2 regions of the Oceanobacter sp. ABM4_470 genome follow, and region 2 is predicted to be linked to the other one. Evidence: riboswitches for the same ligand, from Rfam matches in the RefSeq annotation. Region 2 holds a riboswitch; the other holds the start of a gene.
The links. A riboswitch is a leader RNA that binds a small molecule or an ion and turns the genes downstream of it on or off. The one in region 2 is predicted to bind thiamine pyrophosphate.
Positions count from the first base shown of each region.

Region 1: another riboswitch for thiamine pyrophosphate. It lies ahead of thiC (phosphomethylpyrimidine synthase ThiC); the one in region 2 lies ahead of ACXADJ_RS15285 (TonB-dependent receptor).

Region 1 covers NZ_JBSWTR010000001.1:1,589,894-1,597,128, forward strand. The annotation lists gene thiC (phosphomethylpyrimidine synthase ThiC) at 1-1,434, opposite strand, end outside; TPP riboswitch at 1,632-1,736, opposite strand; gene ACXADJ_RS07050 (PaaI family thioesterase) at 1,937-2,386, opposite strand; gene ACXADJ_RS07055 (PaaI family thioesterase) at 2,383-2,922, opposite strand; gene ACXADJ_RS07060 (response regulator) at 3,492-3,866, shown strand; gene ACXADJ_RS07065 (hypothetical protein) at 3,868-4,485, shown strand; gene ACXADJ_RS07070 (GGDEF domain-containing protein) at 4,488-5,408, shown strand; gene ACXADJ_RS07075 (alpha-amylase family glycosyl hydrolase) at 5,529-7,148, shown strand.
Region 2 covers NZ_JBSWTR010000001.1:3,453,071-3,460,305, reverse strand. The annotation lists gene ACXADJ_RS15305 (HAMP domain-containing sensor histidine kinase) at 1-66, shown strand, start outside; gene ACXADJ_RS15300 (malic enzyme-like NAD(P)-binding protein) at 249-1,514, shown strand; gene ACXADJ_RS15295 (hypothetical protein) at 1,574-1,747, shown strand; gene htpX (protease HtpX) at 1,735-2,616, opposite strand; TPP riboswitch at 3,111-3,218, shown strand; gene ACXADJ_RS15285 (TonB-dependent receptor) at 3,324-5,471, shown strand; gene ACXADJ_RS15280 (hypothetical protein) at 5,555-5,824, shown strand; partial or broken gene pnuC (nicotinamide riboside transporter PnuC) at 5,848-6,506, shown strand; gene ACXADJ_RS15270 (phosphotransferase) at 6,517-7,235, shown strand, end outside.

The DNA.
Region 1 (7,235 bases), 1.9 Mb from region 2:
CCAGCCGATCATGGCGGCACCGATACCAGAGGTGAAGTGGTCGTAACCCGGAGCAATATCGGTTGTCAGAGGGCCAAGGGTATAGAACGGCGCTTCGTGACAGTGCTTCAGCTGCTCGTCCATGTTCTCCTTGATCATGTGCATCGGCACGTGGCCAGGGCCTTCGATGAAAGTTTGCACGTCGTGCTTCCAGGCAATTTTGGTCAGCTCACCCAGGGTACGCAGTTCGGCAAACTGGGCTTCATCGTTAGCGTCGGCAATCGAGCCCGGACGCAGGCCATCGCCCAGCGAGAAGCACACGTCGTAGGCCTTCATGATCTCGCAGATTTCCTCGAAGTGCTGGTAGAGGAAGCTTTCCTTGTGATGCGACAAACACCATTTGGCCATGATGGAGCCGCCACGGCTAACAATGCCGGTGACGCGCTTGGCGGTCAGCGGAATGTGGTGCAAGCGCACACCGGCGTGAATGGTGAAGTAATCAACGCCCTGCTCGGCCTGTTCAATCAGGGTGTCGCGGAACAGCTCCCAGGTCAGGTCTTCGGCAATGCCACCACACTTTTCCAATGCCTGATAGAGCGGCACGGTGCCAATCGGCACTGGCGAATTGCGCAGAATCCATTCGCGGGTTTCGTGAATATTACGACCGGTAGACAAGTCCATCACGGTGTCCGCGCCCCAGTGGGTCGACCACACCAGTTTTTCAACTTCTTCGGCAATCGAGGAAGTCAGCGCCGAGTTACCAATGTTGGCGTTCACCTTGGTGCGGAAGTTACGGCCAATAATCATCGGCTCGCTTTCCGGGTGGTTGATGTTGTTCGGAATCACAGCACGACCACGAGCCACTTCGTCACGGACAAATTCCGGCGTGATGATTTTGGGAATGTTCGCGCCCCAGCTTTGGCCCGGATGCTGGCTCGCCAGCGCCTCGTCCATTTGCGCCTCGGCCAGTCCGAGGTTTTCACGAATGGCGATGTATTCCATCTCGGGCGTGATGATGCCCTGACGGGCGTAGTGCAGCTGGGTCACGTTTTTGCCAGCCTTGGCCTTGCGAGGGTGACGCTCAACCTTCATGCGCCAGTCTTCAAAACGCAGATCATTTTCTCGAGCCTGACTGAAGGCCGACGATGGCTGCTCCAGCACATCGGTGTCATCCCGTGCTTCAATCCAATGCTGTCGGAGGGCTGGCAAACCTTTGGTCAAATCCGGCGTAAAATCCGGGTCGGAATAAGGGCCAGAGGTGTCGTACACACGCACAGGCGGGTTGTATTCGGTTTCTGCGGTTTCCGGGTCCGGGCCCAGCAGCGTTGGAGACAGTTCAATTTCACGCACGCCTACCTTGACGGTTTCGTGGGCACTTGCCATCGCCAGATACAACTTGCTGGATGCAGGGTAGCTCAAACGCTCCATTTCCGACTTGGTCAGCGGCGATGGCATGGCATTTTTCGACGTGTGTTGGCGATTATTGTTTTGTGACGGTGTTTCGGCAGAAGCCATACTTGATTCCTCTCTTCAAACGGTTGAAAGGATCAGGCAGGCAGCGATTCAGAAAGAAAGCGGGATTGGCAGCGAGGCTGGAGTGCCTGTCGGCGCGAGCCGATGCTGACCATCATCCGAAGCCGGAGCGAACGCCCCGACAAATCGTCTCTGTTTCCTACGCTGGCACTAACCAGATCAGGTTCAACGGGACCCGCTATTGCGATCTCAGCCTCTTGTTCGAGGCACCCCGACAGAATGTTTTTTTATGCTAGGGGATAAATTCGCCCAGGGCAATAGCCTATTTTTGAACTGCCAACTAATAACTTTTAGGCAACAGTAGTCCCGTAATCAAGCTCAAAATCAAACGGCAGTACGGTTCAAGAACGCTTAAAAAAATCGAATAATTGAACCGCTTGTGTGGACGCCAGAACGCTGAAAATCAACCCAGAGAATGGCTACTTCAGTCGCCACTTTGCAGCAGAAAATGCGCTCTGGCAGTCGCGATTGGACTGTCGCGTCGGGTTTGCCAGGCCGTGATCGCCACATTGGCTACCCGATTGCCCTGACGCCATACCTGACACTCAGCCCAGGTATCGCGATCTTTGCCCGCTCGTATATAATCCAACGAAAAATCAATCACCTTCGGCATGGTAACGGGCTGATTTTTTATCAAAAGTTGCAGCGCCGCCGCCAATTCCATAAAGCCACCGATCACTCCGCCATGAATGGCGGGCAGCAATGGGTTACCAATATTTTCCGGGTTGCGAGGCAGATGAAACAGCAGCTCATCGCCAACGCCCTGTACTTTCATACCAATGGTTCTGGAGTACGGAATGGCATCAGCCAACTTCTGGAAGTCGTTGTCTTGCTGCACCTGTTGCACCAACTCGGCCATGGATACACGTGTCATACGTTACCTCCTTGTTGATCCAATTTGGGCGTTGGCGATTGCGCACTGGCGAGGGTTTCCCGAGCCTGAGCCACCAAGTGGTCGATATGCACATCGATTCGCATAAACGATGCAGTTGCTTTAGCCACCAGCAGGCCATCGCCACTCTGTTTCACTTCGCAATCAACAAATACGACGTTGTCTGTTACACGAGTCACCCGCGCCTCAGCCAGCAGATCGTGGCCTGCCTGGGCAGAACGCATGTAGTCGACTCGTAAATCCAGTGTTGGACAGAGTTCATAACCCGGCAGCGCATTAAACACTGCGCCGCCGCAACAGGTATCCATCAAGGTGGTCAGGCAGCCACCATGCACAACACCGGTATCCGGGTTGCCAATAATGGCATCGCTGTAGGGCAAACGCAGGGAAGCGAAATCCGGCTCAGCGGCTTCAACGGTGATGCCCAGTTTGCGGCAGTGCGGCAACACACCAACAAACTGCTGACTGGCCCAAAAGCGCTCTTCAGGGGTTTTCTGACTGTTCTTATTATTTCCCATAAATACACACGAATAGCTTATTAATGAGTACCAGGCACAATACGCCTGCGATGTTATCGGCGCAAGCGCTTAACTCCCTGCTCAACAACGCTCCCCGCTCACCGTTCAGAGCAACCGCGTGATTCGTCAACCATACGTTACGTCAGACAGCCGGGTAAGGACCCCTGAATAACTCTGCACTGCTCTCGGCTCTGGCTTCCTGCTTCGCCCTACCTCCTGCATCCATGCAGTCGTGCGCGAGTCCTGCAGGTTGTCATTGGCTCTTTACAACACCCCCGCGGCGAATGCAGCGAAATGGCTAGACCTTTCCAAATCGGGCCGCGCAGGTTCGCCAACACCGTTCTGGCGGGCTGCAGGCCGCGCCCGAAGGGGATGGCAGGGCATTGCTGACTCTGTGTCGCTGATTTTTGACTTGATCCGTCAGACCTGCAAATCAGCTTCGTGATTCAGCGTCGCCCTGTCATCCAGAGCGGGCACCGAGTAATTCAGAGGGTCCTTGAGTTTGCAAAATTGGCTTGGCCAGCTACTACTTAAGGTACTACCTATGACCTGATCCAGACGAAAAACCTATGGCAACCAACATACTCATTTGCGATGACTCCAGCTTTGCCCGCAAGCAGATGGCCAGAGCGATCCCGACGGGCTGGGACGTTGAGGTGCATTTTGCGACAGATGGCGTGGAAGGCGTCCAGGCCATCCGCGAAGGCAGAGGCGAAGTGGTGTTTCTGGATTTGACCATGCCCAACATGGATGGCTACGGCGTACTCGAGACCATTCGCAAGGAAGACCTCCCAGCCATGGTGATCGTGGTCTCTGGTGACATCCAGCCAGACGCACAGGAGCGTGTGATGGGACTTGGCGCAATGGCGTTTGTTAAGAAGCCGATTGATGCTGCCAAGGCAGAAGCGGTACTCACCGAATACGGCATTATGACCCGGGCCTGATATGACGACTCCTCCTATTGTCACACTCAGCGACGACCAGCGAGATTGCTACCAGGAGCTGACCAACGTTGCCATGGGCCAGGCGGCTGATCGCCTTGCCCGCTTGCTGGACAGCTATGTTGTCCTTCCGATCCCGAAAGTAAACCTGATTGAAATCAGCGATTTACGCATGGCCATTGAAGGGGCTCAGGAAGAAGATGCGGTATCGGCCGTTTGTCAGGGCTTTATTGGCTCCGGTATCGCTGGTGAAGCCTTGATGCTGTTCAACGACACCAGCTTTACCGACCTCGCTCGTCTCACCAACTACCCCGGCGAGCTAACGCATCAGGCGCAGCTGGAAATTTTGATGGACGTCAGCTCCCTGTTAATAGGAGCCTGTATTCAGGGCATTGGTGAGCAGCTGGAAATTCATTTTAACCAGGGCCACCCGGTGGTGCTGGGGCAGCACTGCAACGTCAATGACATTCTGAACGTCAGCAATCAAAAATGGCGGCGTACGTTGGCCATCGAAATTCACTACACCATGGAAGCGGTGAATGTTGACTGCGACCTGTTGCTGCTGTTCACCGAAGACTCCGTACTGCGACTTAACCACGTAATCGACTTCTTGCTGGATTAACTATGACGAATCCCAACATTGATCTGGGCGACATCCATTGGTTGATGGATATTCTTCAGAATATCGACGTTGGCCTGGTGGTTCTCGACAAGGAATACAACATCCAGCTTTGGAATGGCTTTATGGACAGCCACAGTGGCATCAGTCCGCAAAATGCCAAGGGCGAGAATCTGTTTACACTGTTTCCCGACATCCCGGAAGCCTGGTTCCGCAAGAAAGCCGAGCCCGTGTTTCAGCTGAAAACGCGCACCTTCACGATCTGGGAACAGCGCCCTTACCTGTTCCATTTCAAGAATTATCGCCCCATTACCGGTCGCGCCACCTTCATGTACCAGAACACCGCAATCATTCCTCTGGAGTCGATTGACCGTCAGATCCATCACATTTGCGTCATCATCTATGACGTTACCGACGCGGCACTGGGCAAGGAAGAAGCCCACAAGCTGGGCGTTGAAATCAACAAGCTGACTCGGGTTGACCCGGAGACCGGGCTGATGACCACGGATGCCTGGCACGAAGAAATCAGCCGCGAACTGGCGCGAGTGCACCGCTCAGAAATGCCAAGCTGCATCGCCCTGCTCGATCATTCCCAGCTGGCGATTGATGCCGACGCCATGAAAAAAGCCTATGCCCTATTGGCAAGATCATTGCGCCAGACCGATCTGGCCTGTGTGCCTCAGTCGGGTCAGGTCGCTGTTTTGCTGCCCGCCAGCGACGAAGGGGATGTACGCTTTTTTGCTGAACGTATTCGCAAGACCATTGGCCGTCAAATCCCCGAATTCCGTGACCATACCCGCATTGGCATCGCCCGGGCGCTGGACACCTTCAACAACGCCAATGAATGGCTGCAAGCGGCCGATGCCGCCTGCACTGCCGCAGCCACTACCGACGACCAACTTCAGATTCATACCCCTGATAACTAAGCTGCGCAGAGTTATTCAGTCAGTCCCTGGAACCCCAAGTCTCATAACTGAAAGCCTTCATTCATGCCGCTGTCACAGCGGCAAACTAACGTCGATGTTTTGATTCAGGATGAGAAAAACATGAGCTGGTGGAAAGAAGGCGTTATTTATCAGATATATCCACGCAGCTTTCAGGACTCCAATGCCGATGGCATCGGTGACATCCGCGGTATCATTCAACGATTGGATTACCTCAACGACGGCAGTCCGTCCTCGCTGGGGGTGAGCGCCATCTGGCTTTGCCCTGTTTACCCGTCACCACAAGCGGATTTCGGCTACGACGTTGCCGACTATCTCAACATCGATCCTTGCTACGGCACCCTTGCCGACCTTGATGCACTCATTGAAGCCGCCCACAGCCGCAATATCCGCGTCATTATGGATATGGTGCTGAACCACACCTCCGAACAGCACCCTTGGTTTCAGCAAAGCCTGCTTGGCGATCAGGGCGACAAGCAGGACTGGTACATCTGGCATGAGGGCCGTCAACGCCCTACCAACTGGGAATCCTGCTTTGGCGGTTCGGGCTGGAACTGGAGTGAACAGCGTCAGGCCTGGTACTACCATTCGTTCTTGCCCCAACAACCGGACCTTAACTGGCGCAATCCAGCGGTGGTAGATGCCGTCAGAAACGTGTTGGAATTCTGGATGGAGCGCGGCATCGACGGCTTCCGGCTCGACGTGGTGAATTATTACTTCAAGGATCAACAACTGCGCAACAACCCGGTCGACTGGTTCAAAATTGCACGCCCCTACGACAGACAGCGCCACCTGCACGACAAGGACCAGCCAGAAATGCACGAAGCGCTGCAAGCCATGCGGCAATGGGTGGAGCAATACCCTGAACGCATTCTGATCGGCGAGGTGTTTACCGGCGACGAAGACAATTGCCAACTGGCGGCCAGCTATTGTGGCCGTGATGACCAACTGCATCTGGCATTTAATCTGGAGTTCTTGCATTGTCGATTTGACGCCAGCGCCTTTAAACGTGCCATCAAACGCTGGAACGAGGCACTGGGCAAACACAACTGGCCTTGCTACACCCTTAGCAATCACGATGTAAAACGACACATCAGCCGCTACGCCGCCAGTGAACGCACGCCGTGGCGCGCGCGCCTGCTTGCGGCCATGTTGCTCACCCTGCGCGGCACGCCGGTGTTGTATTACGGCGAGGAAATCGGCATGCCCGAGCAGCGCGTGCCCCGCAAACAGCTGCAAGACCCGGTTGGCCTGCACTACTGGCCACTGTTCCCCGGCCGCGATGGTTGCCGTCGACCGATGATGTGGTCAAAGCCAAACAGCTTTACCTCAGCAACCACAAGCTGGCTGCCAGACGACGCCGAAAGCGAACACACGGTCGTCAATCAGGAATACAACCCGGGCAGTTTACTGAACTGGTATCGCACCCTGATTTGGCTGCGGCATCAATACCCCGCCCTCAGTAAGGGCAGCATAAAACTGCTGGAAAGCCACCCGGATATTCTTGCCTGGGAGCGCTGCCACAACGACCAACGTATTCTGGTGCTGCTGAACTTCAGCAATCGCTATGTTGAGGTCAACATCCATCGACAGATTCTCGACAACTTGTTGGCCAATAGCTACGACGACATTCGAACGCCCGAAGGCAATCTCAGCCTTCAGCCGCTGCAAGCACTGGTGGTGTGTTTGCCAGACGATTTTCCCCAGCGGGCGGTGATTTAATACTGAAACCCAGGGACCCTCTGAATAACTCTGCGCAGCTCTGTCATCCAGAGCGGGCACCGAGTTATTCAGAGGGTCCCCAGGAAG
Region 2 (7,235 bases):
GCCCGCAATTGCGAACCGGGACTAAGAGTGACATTACGCTTCCCTGTAGGTACTTCTACCAACTGAGCTGTGAAAAATGGGCATAAATGTCTGTTCTGCTTATAGTCACCATTTCCATTGATTTAGTGGAAAAGCCAATTTCTTTTTGTTATTAAAGATGCCCCTCTTTGCCCGCTGTCCAGTTAGACAATGGTGTTAGGCAGCGGTCGTGAGGTATTCACAACACAAAAAACGACTGGATGAGCACTATGTCAGAAGATTTCAAGCAAGCAGCTCTGGATTACCATCAATTTCCAAAGCCAGGCAAAATCAGCGTTGAGCTGAGCACGCCTGCAGCGACCTCTCGCGACCTGTCACTGGCCTACAGCCCAGGTGTGGCTGAGCCGGTAAAGGAAATTGCCGCCGATCCTGAGAATGCCTACAAATACACCGCCAAGGGTAACCTGGTTGCCGTAATTTCTGACGGTACTGCGATTCTGGGTCTGGGCGACCTGGGTCCGCTGGCTTCCAAGCCAGTAATGGAAGGTAAGTCCCTGCTGTTCAAGCGTTTCGCTGGCGTTGACTCCATCGATATCGAAGTGGAAAGCGAAAGCCCACAAGCGTTCATCGACACCGTACGTCGCATTGCCAACACCTTCGGTGGCATCAACCTGGAAGACATCAAGGCTCCTGAGTGCTTCGAAATCGAACGCACCCTGATCGAGCAGTGTGACATTCCGGTATTCCATGACGACCAGCATGGTACTGCGATTGTGACCGTTGCCGGTGCCCTGAACGCACTGGAAGTGGTTGGCAAGAAGATCGAAGACGCCAAAATGGCCGTACTGGGCGCTGGCGCTGCAGCGATCTCCTGCTCCAAGCTGATGATCCTGGCCGGTATGAAGCCAGAAAACATCTTCATGTGTGACCGTAAAGGCGTGATCCACAGCGGTCGTGACGACCTGAACCAGTACAAGTCCATGTTCGCTGTTGATACCGACAAGCGCACCATCGACGACGCACTGAACGGTGCCGACATCTTCCTGGGTCTGTCTGGTCCAAACATGGTAACTGGCGAACAGATCGCTACCATGGCTGAAAACCCGATCATCTTCGCTTGTGCCAACCCGGTTCCGGAAATCATGCCGGAGATCGTTGCAGAAGCACGTCCAGACGCCATCATGGCAACTGGCCGTTCTGACTACCCTAACCAGGTAAACAACGTACTGGGCTTCCCATTCATCTTCCGTGGTGCTCTGGACGTACGTGCCAAGCGCATCAACGAAGAAATGAAACTGGCTGCTGCCAAGGCACTGGCTGCGCTGGCGAAAGAGCCTGTGACTCAGGAAGTTCTGGACGCTTACGGTCTGGACTCTCTGGAATTCGGCAAGGACTACATCATTCCTAAAGCCGTTGATTCCCGTCTGCTGGGTGTTGTTTCCGGTGCCGTTGCTCAAGCTGCAATCGAAACCGGTGTTGCTGGCGTTTCCGAACTGCCTGCCAACTACCCACTGAAGTCCATCGCTGACGTTTGATCTGCGACCTGACTTTCGGGTAATAAAAAACCGCCCCTCGCAAGAGTGGCGGTTTTTTTGTGTCTGGCGTTTACGATGTTGATCGCCAGACGCCAGACGCCAGACGCCAGACGCCAGACGCCAGACGCCAGACGCCAGACGCCAGACGCCAGACGCCAGACGCCAGACGCCAGACGCCAGACGCCAGACGCCAGACGCCAGACGCCAGACGCCAGACGAATTACACGCCGTAACGCTGCTTCAGGGCGTTGATACGGTCTGGCAGTGGTGGGTGGGACGCCGCCAGTGCAGACAGCTTGCCTTCACCACGAATACCAAAGGCCACCAGTTCGCCGTTCAGCTCGGACGGTTGGTCGTAGGCGTCCTGCAACGCCGCCAATGCGCTGATCATAGCTACCGGGCTGACCAGGTCGGCACCGGCGATATCGGCACGGTACTCACGACGACGGCTGAACCAGGCAACAATGAACGAGGCCAGAATACCCAGCACCAGTTCAGAAACCAGAGTCGCAACGAAGAAACCAATACCAGGGCCGTCTTCGTTCTTCAGAATCGCCTTGTCGACGAAGTTACCGATGATGCGGGCGAAGAACATCACAAAGGCGTTCACCACACCCTGAATCAGCGCCAGTGTCACCATGTCACCGTTGGCTACGTGACCAATCTCGTGGCCCAGCACGGCTTTTACCTGTTCTTTGTCCATGCGTTGCAGCAAACCGGTGGAAACTGCCACCAGTGCGTCGTTCTTGTTCCAGCCGGTGGCGAACGCGTTAGGCGCCGGAGATGCAAAAATACCCACTTCCGGGGTTTTGATACCGGCTTTCTGAGACAGCTCCTGTACTGTACTCAGCAACCATTGCTCACCGGCGTTCTGCGGTGAGTCGATGATTTGCACGTTCATGCCTTTCTTGGCCATCCACTTGGACAGCAGCAAGGAAATAAACGAGCCGACCATGCCGAACACCAGACAGAACACCAGCAAGGCACCGAAGTTCAGCCCCTGGGCGTTCATGTAGCCTTCGAAGCCCAATAATCGCAGCGTAATGCTGGCAATAAAAATAACGGCCAGGTTAGTGGCCAGGAATAATGCAATGCGCAACATGAGCGGATTCTCCCGAGTTGTTATAAGCGCTTAATCACGAAATCTATGACTATAAAATTGAGTCTTTTACTGCGGAATTCAAGTGGAATTTGATGACGCCTGTCGCTACAGGGGACATCTATTTAATCCTGCACGGCTCTGCGCGAGTGTTGCCGTTGTTCAGTGCAAGGCGACGGATGCAGCGAAATGACGAACCTGTCCGGTCGAGTCTTTTCAAGTTCGTCAACACCGCACTGGGCGGCGGCAACCCGCGCCCTGCGGGGGCTGCCGGATGATCTCGACTCTGTGTCGCCGACTTTTGACTTGACCCGTCAGGCCTGCAACTCGGCTTCGTGATTCGAAACCACCCGGTAGCCCAGAGTGAGCACCGGATTAAATAGATGTCCCCTACACCGTAGTGACCGTCGATTCTCAGGGGGAATAGTCGTTTTCCCCGGTCAGCGTGTACAACCCTGTATAAATCTTGGCCTGTCGGCCGAAAACTGTATAATTGCGCCCGTCCCAGGGGGTGGCTCACTTTGTAGCCTGAGACTTGCTATCGGCATAAACCCCTAGAACCTGATCCGGTTAGTACCGGCGTAGGAATGGGCGAGTGTCGCAGCTCTGCGGCAGTTCGGTTTTTTCTAGCGGTTGCCTGACGCAATCACCTACGCAGTTCCGTCTGAACCGGGTCTCCTTTTGCTCAGTATTAAAGAGGATTGACCCCAGTGAAGTTCCAGAAATCTCCCTTGTTAGTAGCACTGACTGCCGCCGTTGCCTTGCCAGTTCAGGCAAGCACTGTGGATAACATTGACGAAGAAGTGGTGGTGACCGCCGACTTCCGTCAGGCCGATGTGCAAACCATTCCGGAAGCCACCACCGTGGTTGGCGCGGCAGCCATTGAAGAGCGTTCCGCCGATCATCTGGAAAGCGTGCTGTCATTGGCCCCCAACGTGAACTTCAGTTCCGGCGCGTCCCGTGGCCGTTACTACCAGATTCGCGGTATTGGTGAGCGCAGCCAGTTTGTCGACCCGGTGAACCCGTCGGTGGGTTTGCGTGTGGACGGCATCGACATGACCGGTTTGGGCGGTGGTGCTGGCCTGTTTGATGTGCAGCAGGTAGAAGTACTGCGTGGCCCGCAAGGCACCCGTTTTGGTGCCAACGCACTGGCCGGTATGATCAATATTGAAAGCAACGCTCCGACCGATGAATTTGAAGGCATGGTCAGCGGCAAGCTGGGCAACTACAACACCCGCGCCCTGGGGGCGGCGGTATCCGGTGCGGTATCCGACAAGGTGAAACTGCGTCTGGCGGCCCACAAAAACACCTCCGATGGCTATATGCGCAATGCGTATCTGGATCGTGACGATACCCAGAACATCGACGAGCAGCTGCTGCGTCTGAAAGCCGCGGTGGAGCTGAACGCTCGCAACCAGCTCGATCTGACCCTGCTGCGTATTAACGTGGATAACGGCTACGACGGTTTCTCGCTGGATAATACCCGTACCACCTATTCCGATGAGCCGGGCAAGGACGTGCAGAACACCAACGCTGCCGCGCTGACCTGGACTTCCGAAGCCGCTGACGCCTTCGACCTGCGTGTCCATCTGTCTGGCAGCAACTCGGATACCGAATACAGCTACGACGAAGACTGGGCCTACGGCCAGTACATCTGGATGTCTGACGACCCTGTGTATACACCGGACCCGTGTGATACCACCCAGGGGGAGTGTCTGGCGGATATCGATGGCTACTCGTCTACCGACCGTTACCTGCGTGACTATCAGCGTCGTGAACTGGACCTGCGCCTGACCTCATCCGAGCAAGGCCGTCTGTTTGGCGATAGCACTGATTGGGTGGTGGGCTACTACCGCATGAGCCGGGACGAATCACTGGATCGGGAATACACCTGGGAGGACCCGTTCGACAGCAAACTGGAGACCGCATCCCAGGCGCTTTACGGCGAGCTGAGCAGCGTCATCAATGAACAGCTGAGTCTGACTCTGGGCTTGCGTGCCGAGCGCTGGTCGACCGACTACAACGACAGCAACAGCATTGATGAAGATCGCACCGAGAACCTTTGGGGCGGTAAAATCACCGCCGAATACCTGCTCAACGAGAACCAGCTGGCCTATGCCTCGTTGGCCCGTGGTTTCAAAGCCGGTGGCGTGAACACCGACCCGGACATCAGCGAAGCCAACCGCACCTTCGATACCGAATACAATTACGCTTGGGAAGCCGGTCTGAAATCCAGCAGCCTCAACGACCGCCTGCAAACCCGCGTTGCCGCGTTTTATATCCTGCGTAAGGACCAGCAGGTGAAAAGCTCGTACGCGATTCCAAACGAAAGCGGTGGTTTCACCTTCCAGGATTACTTGGCCAACGCGGCTGAAGGTCAGAACTACGGTGTAGAAGTGGAGTTCGACCTGGCACTCTCCGAGCAAGTTGACTGGACTTTCTCCGGTGGTTACCTGAAAACCGAATTCCTCGACTACCAGTATGAAACCGACGATGGCACGTTCAGCATGAACGGCCGCGAGCAGGCTCAGTCGCCGGAATACAGCTTCACCAACCGTCTGAACTACCTGCTGGGTAACGGCTTCAGCCTGACGGTAGAGCAGGAAGCCAAGGACAGCTTCTACCTGTCCGACAGCCATAACGAAAAATCCAGCGCCTACCAGCTGTGGCATGCGCGTATTGGCTACGATGCCAGCCAGTGGCAACTGGCGCTGTATGGCCGTAACCTGACCAACGTTGATTACGAAGTGCGTGGTTTCCACTTCGGTAATGACCCGCGTGATGGCTATACCAATGAGCGCTGGGTGCAGTACGGCACCCCACGGTTGTTTGGCGTAGAAGGCAAATACTACTTCTGATGCGGAATCAGACGCCCGGCGGGAGGCATACTGTAGCCAGCCGGGCACCCCATCGATACACCCAACCTTGCAAGGAGCCCGCTATGGAGCTTTCCGTTGATATCAGCAAATACCCACTGGCTGACGAATACAAACCGGCCATCAAGGCGTTTATCGAACGCTTGCAAGCGGTAGAAGGCCTGGTGGTGGAGTGCAACACCATGAGCACTCAGGTGTTTGGTGAATACGACCTGGTGATGAACACCATCAGTGCCGAAATGAAGCGCTCGTTCGAAACTTACGGCAAGGCCATCTTTGTCTACAAGATGATCCCGGGGGTTAACCTCGACCCTGCACTGAAACCCCACGGCTGATTTCTCCACCCCGGATACTGACTATGACTGATATCGTAAATGCCATCGTTGAAGGCTTTGCCGCCCAGAGCATGGCCGAATGGATTGCTGTGATTCTCGGCGTTGCCTATCTGGTGTTCGCCATGCGCCAGAATAACCTCTGCTGGTATGCCGCGTTTGGCAGTACCGCCATTTTTAGCTGGCTGTTCTGGGATGTCAGTCTGGTGATGGAATCGGCACTTAATGTCTACTATCTGGTCATGGCGGTATACGGCTGGTGGGCCTGGCGTTCGGGCAGTAACAGCAGTGCTGGTAAGGCCTCAAGCGCCGATTCAACACCATTGCCGGTGCAAAGCTGGGGTTTTAAACAGCATGCTTTGGTGCTACTGGCGATCGCCGTGCTGACCTTTACCAGCGGCTACCTGCTGACGGAAAACACCTCGGCGGCGCTGCCGTATCTGGACTCCTTCACCACCTGGGGGCAGTGATTACCACCTGGATGGTGACTCGTAAGGTACTGGAAAACTGGATCTACTGGGTGGTCATCGATGCCGTGGCGATTTACCTGTACATCGACCGTGGACTGTACCCAACCGCCTTCCTGATGGCCATTTACGTGGTGCTGGCCGTTGGCGGTTTCTGGCTGTGGCTGAAAGACTACCGCAGTCAGCAGGAGGATCTGGCGCTGGGTCAGTCAGCCTGATATCGAATTAATGCCTTCTTCTACTCTGCTGTCCGCGCAGCAAGCCGCTGCCAGCACACACCAGTCGGCTGACGTGTTGTCTGAGGTGTTGTCTGACTCGAGACTCTGGCAGTTGCTTGAACAACCACCGCAGCCCAATCAGCTGCGGCCACTGTGCGGCGGCCTGACCAATCAGAGCTGGTTGCTCAGCGTTAACGAACAGCGCTGGGTAATCCGCATCAACGCCGCCAACTCCGGCGACCTGGATATCCGTCGCGACCACGAATACTTCATTCAGCAAAGAGCGGCGGAAGCCGGTCTGGCACCGCGGGTGTTGTACCGCTGCCCGGACGATGTGTACTGGATTGTGGAATACCTCGATGGCCCGTCGCTACGTGACGTGCTGAAACAGGGGCATCAGCCCTGGCCACAGCTGCAACAACGTCTGCACAGCCTGCATGACCTGCCGCTGACCAGCGAATGGCATTTTGGTCTGGAAGTGATGGATGTGTGCGCCAAGGCCGAGGTGTATTGGCAGGCCATTGAACAGCGTCTGGAAGGGCGCTGGAACAGCGACTGGCAGCAGCTTAAACAGCAACTGCAAGCGGGCATGGCCGAACTGCCCGGGCCGGAGCGTTCGCTGTGCCATATGGACCCCAATCCGGACAACTGGAAGTGGTCGAACAACCAATGGCGACTGATCGACTGGGAGTACGCCACAGTGGGTCATCCGCTGTGGGACATCGCCAG